2 regions of the Fusibacter sp. JL298sf-3 genome follow, and region 1 is predicted to be linked to the other one. Evidence: predicted binding sites of a transcription regulator. Region 1 holds the regulator's gene; the other holds the start of a gene.
The links. Region 1 encodes HrcA, which represses chaperone genes, less so after heat shock. Its sites were predicted from a motif close to TGTTAGCACTCNNNNNNNNNGAGTGCTAACA; they were not measured.

Region 1 (7,576 bases):
TAAGACACCCAAAGGTCATAGTAGACATCGTTTTCTTCACGTCTAAACTCTTTGTGGGGCTTAATTCGGATAATGACAATTAAATCGCCTCTCGGCCCGCCATTTTGTCCGAGGTCGCCCTCGCCTCTCAACTGTAGGTTGGCACCGTGGAAAACACCTGCCGGAAGCTCGACTTCGCGTTTTTTACGCTTCTTGACGATGCCCTTGCCCTTACAGACAGAACACGCTTTTTCAAAAGTCTCCCCTTTGCCTTTACAGGTACTACAAACCTTTACGTTAATGGTTTCGCCGAAAAGAGAGCGCTGTGCATAACGCACTTCACCTTTGCCGTCACAGGTTGGACACGTATTGGTCTTTGTCCCCGGCTCGTTGCCTTTGCCGTGACAGTGGGTACACTCTTCCGTTCTCAAATATTCGATATCGACTTTCTTTCCGAAAGCCGCTTCTTCAAAGCTCAAAGCAACGTCTACATGGACGTCTTTCCCTTTTCTTGGCGCATTGCGTCGATTGCCTGAACCACCAAAGCCAAAGCCGCCGCCAAACATTTCATTAATGATGTCCTCGAAGCCGCCGAATCCTTGGAAACCACCGTAGCCACCGCCACCGCCGGCATTCTGATTGACGCCGGCATGGCCGAACTGGTCGTACAAACGTCTCTTTTCCGGATCGCTTAATATTTCGTATGCTTCGTTGATTTCTTTAAACTTGGCCTCTGCTTCAGGGTTATCTGGGTTTTTGTCAGGATGATATTTCATAGCGAGCTTGCGATACGCTCGCTTGAGTTCATTTTCATCAGCATTTTTTTCTACGCCAAGCAACTGATAATAGTCGCTTTTACTCACGCTAAAACCGCCTTTCTTTTTTGGTCTTGAAACTTACAAGGCACCGTTAAGGTGCCTTGTGACTTTTATTAGTCTACCACTTCGTAGTCTGCTTCGTCAACTGAATCATCGCCATCAGCTTGTGCCTCAGCGCCGCCTTGAGCTTGTTGCGCTTGTGCTTGAGCTTGTGCGTAAAGACGTTCTGCAAGGGGTTGGAACGTTTTTGTAAGGGCTTCAAAGTCCGCTTTGATTTTCTCCACATCGTCGGCCTTCATAGACTCGCGAAGGGTTTCAATCTTTGCAGCAACTTCTGATTTTTCAGCTTCTGTAGCTTGTTCCCCTAAATCGTCAAGTGATTTCTCAATTTCATAGATCATGTTATCGGCTTTGTTGCGTTCTTCAATGAGTTCTTTTTGCTTTTTATCTTCTTCTGCAAATTGCTCTGCTTCTTTTACTTTCTTTTCGACTTCGTCTTCTGAAAGGTTTGTTGTCGCCGTAATTGTAATGTGTTGTGACTTACCAGTACCGAGGTCTTTTGCACTGACGTTTACAATACCGTTGGCGTCGATGTCAAATGTAACTTCAACTTGTGGCACGCCTCTTCTAGCAGCAGGAATGCCGTCCAGTTGGAATCTACCGAGTGTCGTATTGTCAGCTGCCATTTGTCTCTCACCTTGTAAAACGTGGATGTCAACAGCTGTTTGGTTGTCAGCTGCGGTTGAGAAAATTTGGCTTTTCTTTGTTGGAATTGTTGTATTTCTTTCAATTAACTTCGTTGAAACGCCACCGAGCGTTTCAATCCCAAGTGATAACGGCGTAACGTCGAGAAGCAAGACATCTTTTACATCACCTGAGAGAACGCCACCTTGAATAGCTGCACCAAGAGCAACACATTCGTCAGGGTTGATGCCCTTATGTGGGTCTTTTCCGATGAATTTCTTAACCGCATCTTGAACCGCTGGAATTCTCGTAGAACCGCCGACGAGGATAACTTGCTCGATGTCACCTGCATTTAGGCCGGCATCTTTAAGCGCTTTTCTCGTAGGCTCCATAGACTGCTCCACAAGGTGTTTGGTCAATTGCTCAAACTTCGCTCTTGTCAAGTCGATGTTGAGGTGAAGTGGGCCTTCAGCTGTCGCAGTGATAAACGGCAAGTTGATGTTTGTAGACTGTGTAGAAGACAGTTCTTTTTTCGCTTTTTCAGCAGCTTCTTTAAGTCTTTGAAGAGCCATTTTATCTTGTCTCAAATCGACATTGTGTTCAGATTTAAAAGTTTCAGCAAGGAAATCCATAACCACGTTGTCGAAGTCGTCGCCACCGAGGTGGTTGTTGCCGTTTGTCGCCAATACTTCGAAGACGCCGTCGCCAATTTCTAAGACAGAAACGTCAAATGTACCGCCGCCGAGGTCGAATACCATGATTTTGTGCTGATTGTCTGTCTTGTCGAGGCCGTAAGAAAGAGAAGCTGCTGTCGGCTCATTGATAATTCTCTTAACTTCGAGTCCGGCGATTTTACCAGCGTCTTTTGTCGCTTGTCTTTGAGCATCCGTAAAGTAAGCTGGTACAGTAATAACTGCTTCTGTTACTTTTTCGCCCAAATAGCTTTCTGCATCCGCTTTTAATTTTTGAAGGATCATCGCTGAAATCTCTTGTGGTGAATACACTTTGCCGTCGATTTCCTCTTTATGATCTGTACCCATCTCTCTCTTAATTGAGATAATGGTTCTGTCTGGGTTTGTAATCGCCTGACGTTTTGCCGTTTCGCCGACAAGTCTCTCGCCTGCTTTTGTAAAAGCAACTACAGACGGTGTGGTTCTATTCCCTTCTGCGTTAGGGATAACGACGGCTTCGCCGCCCTCTAATACAGACACGCATGAATTTGTTGTACCTAAGTCAATACCGATAATTTTACTCATAATAATAAGCCTCCTTAATTACGCTTTTCTATTTTATTTTACTCGTTAACAAGATACTTTAACCATACTTGGTCGAATGACTTTGTCGTTCAACGTGTACCCTTCTTGAAGGACGTCGACGACGATTTCACTGTCGCAGCCCTCTACCGCTTCGGTCATCACGGCATGGTGTTTTTGCGGATCAAAAGCTTCGCCTTTGGCTTCAATTTTCTTAACGCCGTTTTTGCTCATAAACTCCTCTAGAGACTTTTGAATCATCCCTAAGCCCTCGACGAGTTTTTCATCAGCTGTCTCTACAGCCAGTGCTCGACCAAAGTTGTCGATAATCGGCAGCAAATCCTCCACAAGGCGTTCTGTGCCGTACTTGACGAGATCTGATTTTTCCTTCTCTACGCGACGCTTGTAATTTTGAAACTCTGCGTTAAGCCTCAAATACTTGTCGTTCATGGCTTCCAGTGCCGCTTCAGGGCTTTCTGTCGACTTTTCTTCCTCTTGAGGCGTCGTCTCTGTTTCGGCAGCATTTTCTTCCAAGATGTCTTGTTCTAACTTCTCATTCGTCTCCATCTCAACCTCTTTTTTTCTTCTTTTTTTATATTGTCGTTTGTTCATAATCTCACGCACCTTAATCACTTATAAACTAATACCTGAGAAAACATCTGATAACGTGTTGCTAATGTAGTTCACAATGGACACCACGTTGCCGTAGTCCATTCGCTTCGGTCCTATGACCATAATCTTACCGTCGCTCTTGCCGTCCACCCTGTAGGAAGAGCTGATGACACTACAGTCCTCCAACAAGTCGACGCCAATCTCCGAACCGATTTTAATGGTCAATTTATTTGAAGGGACGCCTTCGAGCATGTACTCGAGGTTTTCATGAGTCTTTAAGTACTCAAATACCCTTTTGCTCTTTTCCGGATCGCTGTGGGTCTGTTTGGAGAGGATGTTTGTAAGGCCGTCCACATAAAGTTCCGTTCCGTTGAGCGATTTGAGTGCGTCTCTCAATATCGGAATCAAATAATCGACGAAATTGCCGTAATGCTGCATCCGCTCTTTAATTTTAATCATCGCTCTCACATCAATTTTTTCAATGGTCTCTCCAACGAGAAACATGAGGAGCGTATCCGCTATTTTATCGAGAACGATTTGATCTGCATTGGATATGGCGAGTTGAATATTCTTAACGACGCCGGTATCCGTGACGATAATCAGTAAAACGCGCTGATCAGTCACCTTAATCATTTTCAAGTTCGCAAGTTTGCATTTGTTAAACTTAGGAATGCTCACCACTGCGACCATCTGCGTAAATTCAGATAAAATCTTGGCGACTTGATGGGCGATGTCGTTGGCTTCTATCACTCGGCTCAAGAGCAAAGACTGTATCGTTTCTTTTTCCTCAATGCCGATGGTATGCTCGTTGAGCATAGCGTCGACATAAAGTCGATAGCCCAAGTCCGACGGAATCCGTCCCGCTGAAGTATGTGGCTGCATCAGATAGCCAAGTTCTTCTAAATCGGCCATCTCATTTCGAATCGTCGCCGAGCTAATCCCCAGCGGGTACTTCTTCGAGATGGTTCTAGAACCCACCGGTTGTGCCGTGGTGATAAAATCGCTGATAATCGCCTCGAGTATTCTAAGTTGTCTTTCAGAAATCATAGCATCACCTCGTTGTTAGGCGGTTGTTAGCACTCGAAATTAATGAGTGCTAATTTCTATAAATAATATACCGCAACCCCAGGGCACTTGTCAATGGGGTTTTTGTTTATTTGCATTTCGTTTACAAAAAAGCCACAAACACTTGATTGGACAAGTCGCGACCAAGTGCCGTCAACTTGAGACGTTCTTCAGTAACGGATACAAGCCCCTGTTTCTCCAACCGCTCTACCGTTTTGCTATGCGCCGCCATAAAGTCCACCCCATACCGCTTGTTGTACGCTTGGAAGTCCAACCCTTCATTAAGGCGTAACGTCAGCATAATGGTCTCAAACAATTCTTCCTCTCGATCGATAAACTGATTCTCACAAATGGGTTTTTCCCCTTTTTCAATTTCACTAACATAAATTTCAGCATCTCTGAAATTGGCGTAGCGGCAATCGCTGAACTTCGCATGTGCCGATGCACCAAACCCCAAGTACGGCGCATTGTGCCAATAAGTCAAATTGTGCTCTGAAGCAAAACCCGACTTGGCAAAGTTTGAAATTTCGTATTGTGCATAGCCGTTTTTCCCCAGCACCTCTATCATTTGATGGTAAAGAGCACGTTCTGTTGCATCGTCCATCGCGGTGAAGGTGCCCGCTTTCTCCATATCAAAAAGCGGCGTGCCTTCTTCTACTTTCAAACTGTACGACGCAATGTGTTCCGGCTCTAAATCGATAACCGTCTCCAATGTTTTTTGAAATTGCAAAGCGGTTTGCCCCGGGAGACCGAACATTAAGTCCACATTGATGTTTTCAAACCCGGCAGCTCTCGCAGCGCTGTAAGCACGTTTAAAAGTCGCGTAATCGTGCACCCTGCCAATGGTTTTAAGCACATCGTCGTCAGTGGCCTGTAGGCCAATACTGAGGCGATTGATGCCCATTGCCTTGTACGCCGACAGCTTTAACGGCGTTAAGCTCTCCGGGTTGCCCTCTAACGTGATCTCCGCCGAGGGTTTAATCTCAGCATACCGCTTTAAACGGCTCAATAGGCGCTCTATAGCCGTCGCCTCTAAAACAGAAGGGGTGCCGCCGCCAAAGAACACCGATTTTATAACGACGTCTTGAAGAGTCATCTCATAGAGATCGATTTCTTTGAGGAGCGCTTCAATATAGGCCTCTTGAGAAACTTTAGAAGCGTTTACTGCGTTTGAGGCAAAATCGCAGTAAAGACATTTGGAAGCACAAAATGGGATATGGACGTAAACCGCTACTTCTTGCATAACTCTCTCCTTATTGTATAAGTTCTCATTGAGCTGTTCTATCATCTATAAAGAAAAGCCGACACTTCTGTCGGCTTTCATTTTAATTATCATCGAACTTGAGAACGGATAAAAATGCCTGCTGTGGTACTTCTACGGTACCGAGTTGTCGCATTTTCTTTTTACCCTCTTTTTGCTTCTCTAATAATTTTTTCTTACGGCTGATATCGCCGCCGTAGCATTTTGCAAGAACGTCTTTACGCATAGCGCTAATGGTCTCGCGTGCGATTACCTTATTGCCCACAGCCGCTTGAATCGGAATAACAAACATCTGTCTCGGGATGACTTCCTTTAAACGCTCACAGATAACGCGCCCTCTAGAAACCGCTTTCGTTTGATGAACGATCATCGAGAAGGCATCGACAACCTCTTTGTTTAAGAGGACGTCCATTTTAACGAGATCCGACACCCGGTACTCGAGGAACTCGTAGTCGAGTGACCCATAGCCCCGCGTCTTGGATTTTAAAGCGTCAAAAAAGTCGTAAATAACCTCATTCAACGGCAACTCATAGTGTAAGACGACCCGTTTCGGATCGAGATAATCCATGTGCACCATGTCTCCGCGCCTGTTCTGACACAGTTCCATAATGTTGCCGACATACTCGTTGGGTACAATGATATTTGCCTTAACAATCGGCTCTTCCATTTGCTTGACTTCTGTAAGCGGCGGCAAATTGCTCGGATTTTGAATCATAAGTACTTCACCGTCGTTTTTCGTAACTCTGTAAATAACACTTGGTGCTGTTGCGATGATGTCGAGATTGAATTCTCGGTCGAGACGTTGCTCGATGATTTCCAGGTGTAAAAGTCCTAAGAAGCCACATCGGAAACCAAAGCCCAAGGCTACAGACGTCTCGGGTTCAAATGACAAGGCGGCGTCGTTGAGTTGAAGCTTTTCAAGTGCATCGCGCACTTCGTCGTAGCTTTCACCTTCTGCAGGGTAAATCCCACAATACACCATTGGGGTCGCCTTTTTGTAGCCCGGTAACGGTTCATCTGTAGGTTTTTGCGCCTGTGTAATGGTATCCCCCACGCGACAGTCCTTTACATTCTTAATGCTCGCAGTGATGTAGCCGACATCGCCGGCTCTGAGCTCATCCACCGGCAGCGGTCCCGGTACGTTGACGCCGACTTCGACGACTTCAAACTTTTTCCCGGTGGCCATCATCAAGACTTTATCACCTTTTTTAACAGTGCCTTCGACGATTCGAACGAAAGCAACCGCACCTTTATAGCTGTCGTAGTAAGAATCGAAGATCAACGCCTTAAGCGGCGCCGTCTCGTCGGCATCAGGCGCGGGCACATCGGCGACAATTTTCTCCAAAACGTCTTCTATATTCAGGCCTTCTTTAGCTGAAACACGCGGTGCATCTTCAGCGATAACCCCTACGAGGTCTTCAATTTCAGTTATAACTTCCTCAGGTCGCGCACTTGGCAAGTCAATTTTGTTGAGCACCGGCACTATGGTCAGCCCTTGTTCGTCGGCAAGGTGCACATTGGCAAGCGTCTGCGCCTCTACCCCTTGCGTCGCATCGACGACGAGAATCGCCCCTTCACATGCCGCCAATGAGCGGGAGACTTCATAAGTAAAATCGACGTGACCTGGGGTGTCGATTAAGTTGAGTAAATATTCATGGCCGTCTTTGGCCTTGTAGACCAAACGCGTCGTCTGCAATTTAATCGTAATGCCGCGCTCGCGTTCAAGATCCATGCTGTCCAGTATCTGTTCTTTCATCTCTCTTTGCGTCAGCAAACCCGTCTTTTCAATTAAACGGTCTGCAAGTGTTGATTTACCATGATCGATATGTGCGATAATGGAAAAATTTCGAATGTACTTTTGCCTTTCACTCGACATATGTGTGCCTCCTTATATTACAAGCCAG
Region 2 (7,576 bases), 890 kb from region 1:
ACACAGCAATGCGCCACTTCATTTTCTCGATTGGCCGCTGCGAACCCTTTGATGCGCCCGTCGTTTACGTCGTGTGCCACATAGGGATACTGCATCACTTGAAGTGCCAGAGCGTGCTGACGTTCCCAAAGGTAGTTGCCGTCGAAGCTTTTGATTTCAAAGTGCACCAGTCCTTCGGCGATTCTGTCGAAGGTGCGCTGTGTGTGTTTAAAACAAGTATATGGCGTGTCTTCGCCATCGAGTGCAAGAGAGACCGTCAGCTTTTTGCAGCGCTGTGCAAGTGCCTGAATAACGGCGTGTTCTTGTGCTGTAAAACTGTCAAAACCATCTATATAGAGCGTCATTCCCTTTATTTTTTCACTTTGATCGATGCCCTCTATCAACGCCTCGTACAAATCTTCGTCGTCGAAATACGCCGTCGATTTTGCCGCTTCATATGCGCGCATAATGGTGCAAATATCGTTGAGCTTTTGCTTTAATATCGATGACGGTTCTAATTTTTCCGCAGCTTCCTCAAGGTGTTCTGGTGTCATCTGACTTTGCTTGAACTCTTTAATCAAGTCTAAAAAGCGCGTTAAAAAACCGGCTTTGTCAAATGCGTTTTGATATATTTTTAACAGGTCTCTGTTTGTCGTAAACAAATTTCTGAGCAGCATTTGCTTGCCGGTTTCGGTTATCTTCACTTTATCGAATTGTCTTGTTTCCTTGAGCACTTGATGTGCCAGCCTTTTGATACTGACCACCTCGACACCTAAAAACCCTTTTGTTTCGATGGCCTTTATCAATTGTTTTTCGGCTTCAAGCGTATACTGTTCCGGAACAATCAACATGATTTCATGTGCCGATCCCGCTTCAATAGACGCCTTCATTTCCTGAAATATGGCGGACGTTTTCCCGCTTTTTGCCTTACCCAAAAACAACCGTACCATGGCCCACCTCCCTAATGTGATATTGTTTCATTTTATCATTTAATGCCGAGCCTTTCAAGGCGTGCCACCTTGCCTAAACCCGCCGCCTTCGATATAATAAAATCAACTGAGGAGGTCTCTATGAAATACGTACGCATTTGTGCGCGATGGGTTCTCGCCATCGGCATCGTCTGTAACTTGCTCCTATTGAGTTTTGAACACTACGCACTCAACGACGCCTACTATACCAAACAGTTTTTAAAACTGGAAGTACACGAAGCTATCGGCCTATCGACTTCAGACCTTTCAAAAGTCAGTCGAACATTGGTCGACTATATGGACGGCGAAATCCCCACACTAGATGTCGACGTCTATTTAGAGGGACGCCAGCAACCTTTTTTCAATGCAAAAGAAATCCAACACATGGTCGATGTGAAACAACTTTTCGACTGGGGCAAACGCGTTTTGTTTGGCGCTCAGTTGGCGATGCTAATAGCTATTGTCGTCATTGCACTCACCGGTGACCGCCGGAGCGTGCTAGGGGCCCTAAAAGCGGCGTTGCTTATTTTAACGCTTCTAATCGTTCTCGGTGTCGGCGCTGCCGCACTGGACTTCAACGCGGCTTTCGTTCAATTTCACGAAATATTTTTTCCAAATGACCTCTGGTTGTTGAATCCCCTTGAAGACCGCTTAATTCAGCTGATGCCCCTCGAGTTCTTTATTCAATTTACTCAGATTTGGTTGGCGACTTGCGCCGCCTTATATCTTGGGCTTGGCGGCATCTATTTTGCACTCCGCCACTACCATAAGAAAAAACAACTTTCAGAAATTCCAGACGCTCGTTAAAATCACAGGCATACTAAAAAACGCACTTATCGAAAGAGTCGTTGCAAACCGACCTTCGAAAGTGCGTTTTTTTAATTGTGAACGCTACAGGACACTAGAGCCCCTTGCCTGAATCGGTCATTTCGATTAGGGCCTTTGGAAACATATTAAAAATCGTCTGCTGCATCAAATACGTTTCTTCAAAGCGAATGGCCCAAGCGTGAAGAATGGACAATACCGATGAAAAAGGCAGTTTCTTGGTTTGGTAAAGAGACACTTGGTCGAGAAAAAAAGCCTTCTCTTCAGCGGTTAGCCCCTTTTTAAAGTACCCGAACAAATGCAACAGCATATTGACGTTTTTACCGATGCTCGGATGCGCGTTGTAAATGACACTCAATGTCTCGCCATAAGCCTTGACAACTGCTTCAAGTGTCCTTTTTTCATGGTTGGCCACAATGCCGCCGAGTTTTTTCAACGCCGATTGATTGTACGCCATCATAAGGTACTTGTTTTCACTGTGAAAATCCACCAACGGCTTTAACCGCTGTTTTTCACACACTTCAGAAGCAACCGCCCTAAAACGGCTGCTTAAAAACACCGTCATAAAAAAGTGTTCTCTAATATTAAAGTGCTTGAGGCGACCTTCGTCTTCTACGAGTACATGGGCAAACTTTGCCTTTACTGCCGCGCCGAAAAAGCCGGCAGTTTTTTCCGGTAAACTCGGTTGTTTGCCTGCACCACTGTAGAGCTTAACATCTTTAAAGCCACAGGTGGGCGACTTGCATTTGAGGATGACGCCGTCAAAAGTCGACGCCTCTTGTGCCTCTAAAAAAGCATCGATATAAGTATGCATCGCTTCTGTGCGGTCCGTACCGCTGTAGGAATCGATAAGCCTTTTTTTGCCGTCTATACGCGCCACGCGAACTGCCTCTCTCGGCGAAGGGAGACCGATGCCCATTTCGGGACAAACCGTCACAAAATCGACATAAGGCTGTAAATGTTTGATGGTAGTGTTTTCAATAACACTACCATCGTATCGACATTTACAATGTTCCAGACATGCGCTACATAAAATCTTTGGTCTGTTATTTGACATAGTCTCTGACTTTAAAGCCTCTTTCATTTAATCGCTCGACAATCTTATCGATGTCGCCCCCTTCAAGGCGAATGGAAATTTCCTGAATCCCCATGACTTCAGTATCCAGAAGCGCAATGTTGCGAATGTTGCCGTCGTTGCGCGCGATAATATCGGCGATACGCGTCAAGATGCCTTTGAAATCATCAGTGATAATGGAGATTTTCGAGTGTTTCAAACCGTATACTTTTGTAAGGATACCGAAAAGTGCATTTTGTGTCACAATGCCCACGAAGTTGCCGTTGGCCTCGACTACTGGCAAGAAGCGCACACGATTTTTGAAAAAGATGTCCGCTGCTTCTTCAATAAGCAATTCAGGGTCTACAGGTGCCACCTGATTGTGAATAAACTTAGAAACCGGTCTCTCTAAAAATGTATCGATGTCGTCCGCTTTTTCACTAAAAAACGTATCGTAAATAAACTGCTTTGACAGGAAGCCGATAAATTTCTCGCCTTCTGCTACTGGTAAAGACAAAAAGCCATTTGACTCAATGAGTTCGATTGCCTTTTTTGCTGTATCCGTTGGTTGTAAGATGGTCAATTTTTTAACTGGTGTCATGATTGCTCTAATTTTCATAGGGCTTCTCCTTTCCTCTTTCACATATTTATAGCCAAGCGGCTAAAAGTTCGCTCTCGTTTCTTTCATTATCATTTATGCCCACATCTCGTGAGATATAACAATTGTATCATAGATTTAATGACTATTGGTTGAAAATTTTTATAACCCAACAGCGTGTCAGCACTCTAATCGGTTGAGTGCTAATTTTTATTGACTTTTTGAACAATGCGCTTTATCATTATGGTTAGAATGATAAAAAAGGAGTGATACTATGCAAAATGAAAAAGGCAATTTGTCTATTCACAGTGAAAATATTTTCCCAATCATAAAAAAATGGCTCTATTCCGACCACGATATATTCGTACGTGAACTGGTTTCCAATGCCAGCGACGCCATTACCAAACTCAAAAAGCTCAGTACGATGAACGAAGCGACTTTGGCTCAAGACGAGACGTTCGCCATTCACGTCGAACTCGATGCCGAAAAGAAAACCCTCACTTTTTCTGACAACGGCATCGGTATGACCGACGAAGAAATCAAAAAATACATCAATCAAATCGCTTTCTCTGGCGCCGAGGACTTTATTGAAAAGTACAAGGACAAGTCAGACAAAGACCAAATCATCGGTCACTTCGGCTTGGGCTTTTATTCAGCTTTTATGGTTGCGGAACAAGTGGAAATCCACTCGCTGTCTTATAAAGACGGGGCAGCCCCTGTTATCTGGCGCTGTGACGGCGGTACTTCTTATGAAATGACACCGGGTACCAAGACCACTAGAGGGACGGACATCATCCTCCACATCGGCGAGGAAGGCCAGTCATTCCTAGAAGAATACACGCTTCGCGATACACTTAACAAATACTGTTCATTTATGCCTTACGACATTTATCTAGAGGTCGTCGGCAAAGAACCGGAAAAAAATGAAGAGGGCGAAGTTGTTGAAGAAACACCGGAGCCCCTCAACACAACGACGCCGCTCTACTTAAAGTCGCCTGGCAGCTGTACAGATGAAGATTACAAAAACTTCTACAGAGATACTTTTAAAGATTTTAAAGAGCCGCTGTTCTGGATTCACCTCAATATGGACTACCCGTTCAACCTCAAGGGCATCCTGTACTTCCCTAAGTTGAACACGCAGTTCGATACCATTGAGGGGCAGATTAAACTGTACAACACGCAGGTTTTTATTGCCGACAACATCAAAGAAGTTATTCCGGAGTTTCTCATGCTGCTTAAAGGGGTTATCGACTGTCCGGATCTCCCACTTAATGTGTCGAGAAGTTCTCTTCAAAACGACGGGTTCGTCCGCAAGATTTCAAACTACATCAGCAAAAAAGTGGCAGATAAGCTCAACGGCCTGTTTAAAACCGAACGCGAAGCGTACGAAGGCTTCTGGGAAGACATCAATCCATTTATTAAGTTCGGCGGTTTAAAAGACGACAAGTTCTACGACAACGTCAAATCGGCCTATCTGTTTAAAACGACTGACGATACGTTCGTCACTTTGGAAGAATATTTGGAAGCCGCTAAAGACAAACACGAGAACAAAGTGTTCTACGTCACCGATACAGTCCAACAAGCACAATACACGCGACTGTTCAAATCGCACGACCTATCTGCCGTCATCCTCGATCACCCGATTGACAACGCCTTTATTTCGCATTTAGAAGCGAAAAACGAAGGGGTGACGTTCTCGAGAGTCGACGCCGATATCAACGCGCATATGAAAGCCGACACAACGCTTTCAGACGAAGCGCTCACAGAGGCGACAGACCAGCTGACTGCAACCTTTAAAGAAGCTCTCGGCATGGAGAAACTCACACTGAAACTGGAATCTCTCAAGGGCGAAGACGTGTCGTCAATGATTATTCTCAGTGAAGAATCCCGCCGTATGCAAGACATGATGCGCATGTACAGTATGGGGGGCATGGATCCCGCTATGTTTGCGCCGGAGACGACGCTAATGCTGAACCTCAACCACCCGCTGGTCAAACACTTGGTCGATGGCGAAAAAGATGCAGAGACCAACGCCCTCATCTGCAAGCAGCTCTACGACCTCGCTATGTTGTCTCACGGGCCGCTTGAATCGGAAGCCATGAGCGCTTTTATAAAACGCAGCAACGCATTGCTTTTAAGATTGATATAACTTATAATAGGGATGGCAAAACCCGAGGCATCGCAAGTAACTCTACTGCGATTGCCTATGGCGTCATCGAAAGGAACCGACAGAGCCTTGTGCTTTGTCGGTTTTCACGTACACCCTTAAGGAGCATTTATGAAACTCATTAAACAAACCGGCCTCCTGTTGTCCTTCTTTTTATTGGGCGACGTCCTCAGCCGGCTCATCGCCCCCATCTTCGCCCTTCCCAGCGCTGTCAGCGGCATGCTTTTGTTCTTTCTCGCCCTGCTGACAGGTGTTTTAAAAGAAGCGCATATTAAAGAACTTTGCGACTGGTTGCTCGGCAACATCGCCTTTTTTTTCATCCCCATCAGCGTCAGCATTATGGCCATTGAAGGTTTTAGCTTAAAGATATTGTTGCCACTGCTGTTCGTCGGAATTGTTTCTACTATTATTACTATGGTGGTCACGATGCTGGTCACTCATGTTCTCAGCAAGAAAGGGGCCTCCTAATGTCCGATTTATTTAAAACACCTGCTTTCGGCCTTATTCTCACTATTGTCGCCTATCAGATCGGCCTCTGGGTCAAGCGAAAAACGGCTTCTGATTTCGCCAACCCGCTGGTGATTGCCATGGTGCTCATTATCGCCTTTCTAACGGTTGCCGAGATTCCGTATGCCGACTACATGATTGGGGCACAGGGCATCCATTACGTTTTAGGGCCCTTGACAGTCGCACTTGGATTGATGCTCTATAGACAGCGTGCGTTGATTAAAAAACACTTTCTTGCACTGCTCGTCGGTATTTTCAGCGGCGTCTTGACGTCTTTCTTCAGCATTCTAATGCTTTCCAGACTCGTCAATTTAGACGAACAGTTGATGACGTCGAGCTTTGCAAAGTCCATTACCATGCCTATGGCGCTGTCCCTTACGGAAATACTAGACGGTATGCCCGCCATTACTGTGGTGATGGTCATTATCGCCGGTACAGGTGGGGCTTTACTCGTACCGTTTGTGCTCAAGGTCTTGCCTAAGATGAGCGGCGTCTCTGTCGGTGTCGGCATCGGGACGGCCTCTCACGCTGTGGGCACAGCCAAGGCACTGGAACTCGGTGAGGAAGAAGGCGCTCTGAGCAGTACGGCCATTGGCCTCGCCGGCTTAATGACGGTGGTCATCGTTCCGTTTCTATACACTGTATTTGTGAAATAACAGGGGGGACGGTTCTTTTGTGCCGGATTCCACTATTATTTTACAGTTATGTATATACACAATCGGCCTAATAACTTGCAAACAGCGCCTTTTTTTCAAGGTGCACATATTGGCATAACTGCCGAAACTGCGGTAGGCAGCTGACTGGTTTCTGCCCATACGGTGCGAGATTGCAAGTCCTCTGAACACCGCCTACCGCAGGACTTAAGCAAACTTTAAACACAATGAAATGGCACAAAAGAACCGTCCCCTTTGTCGCGCGACCCCAAAGGGACGGTTCTTTTGTGCCAAAATCCACTATTATTTTACATTTATGTATATACTCAATCGGCCTCACGACTTGCAAACAGCGTCTTTTTACAAACTGCACATTTTGACATAACTGCCGAAACCGCGGTAGGCGGCTAACTGATTTCCGTTCATACGGTGCGAGATTACAAGTCCTCTGAACACCGCCTACCGCAGGACTTGAACAGTTCTTGAGCACAATGAAACGGCACAAAAGAACCGTCCCCCCTTCCTTGCGATAAAAAAGTGCCGCTACACATTGGTAGCGACACCCTTTATAGATTATACTAACGTGTCCATAATACCGTCTATAACCGCAGGCGTTCTATCGTAATCGATAAGCGGTTTCTCAATATGCCGCTGCTGCGCCATAAAAGTCGGCTTTTCGTCCCTGTAGAGAATACCTACGGGAATGCCTTCATCCCCGAATTTTTGAGCCGTTTCAAATGCCTTGACCTTGTCAGTCGGGTCATAGCCCTCCGGCAATGGCTGTACGCGGTCCTTGTACCATTTAAACGTATTGATTTTATTAAA

Region 2: the regulator HrcA is predicted to act here: its motif matches at 3,603-3,633, upstream of htpG (molecular chaperone HtpG).

What each region holds. Positions count from the first base shown of each region.
Region 1 covers NZ_CM132608.1:200,996-208,571, reverse strand. Annotated here, with positions in the region: gene dnaJ (molecular chaperone DnaJ) at 1-842, opposite strand, end outside; gene dnaK (molecular chaperone DnaK) at 911-2,737, opposite strand; gene grpE (nucleotide exchange factor GrpE) at 2,783-3,346, opposite strand; gene hrcA (heat-inducible transcriptional repressor HrcA) at 3,368-4,393, opposite strand; gene hemW (radical SAM family heme chaperone HemW) at 4,515-5,654, opposite strand; gene lepA (translation elongation factor 4) at 5,737-7,548, opposite strand.
Region 2 covers NZ_CM132608.1:3,155,819-3,163,394, reverse strand. Annotated here, with positions in the region: gene ACR6HW_RS15125 (PD-(D/E)XK nuclease family protein) at 1-929, opposite strand, end outside; gene ACR6HW_RS15120 (TIGR01906 family membrane protein) at 1,050-1,754, shown strand; gene ACR6HW_RS15115 (YbgA family protein) at 1,849-2,829, opposite strand; gene ACR6HW_RS15110 (CBS domain-containing protein) at 2,819-3,445, opposite strand; gene htpG (molecular chaperone HtpG) at 3,699-5,573, shown strand; gene ACR6HW_RS15100 (CidA/LrgA family protein) at 5,703-6,059, shown strand; gene ACR6HW_RS15095 (LrgB family protein) at 6,059-6,754, shown strand; gene ACR6HW_RS15090 (thiamine pyrophosphate-dependent enzyme) at 7,325-7,576, opposite strand, start outside.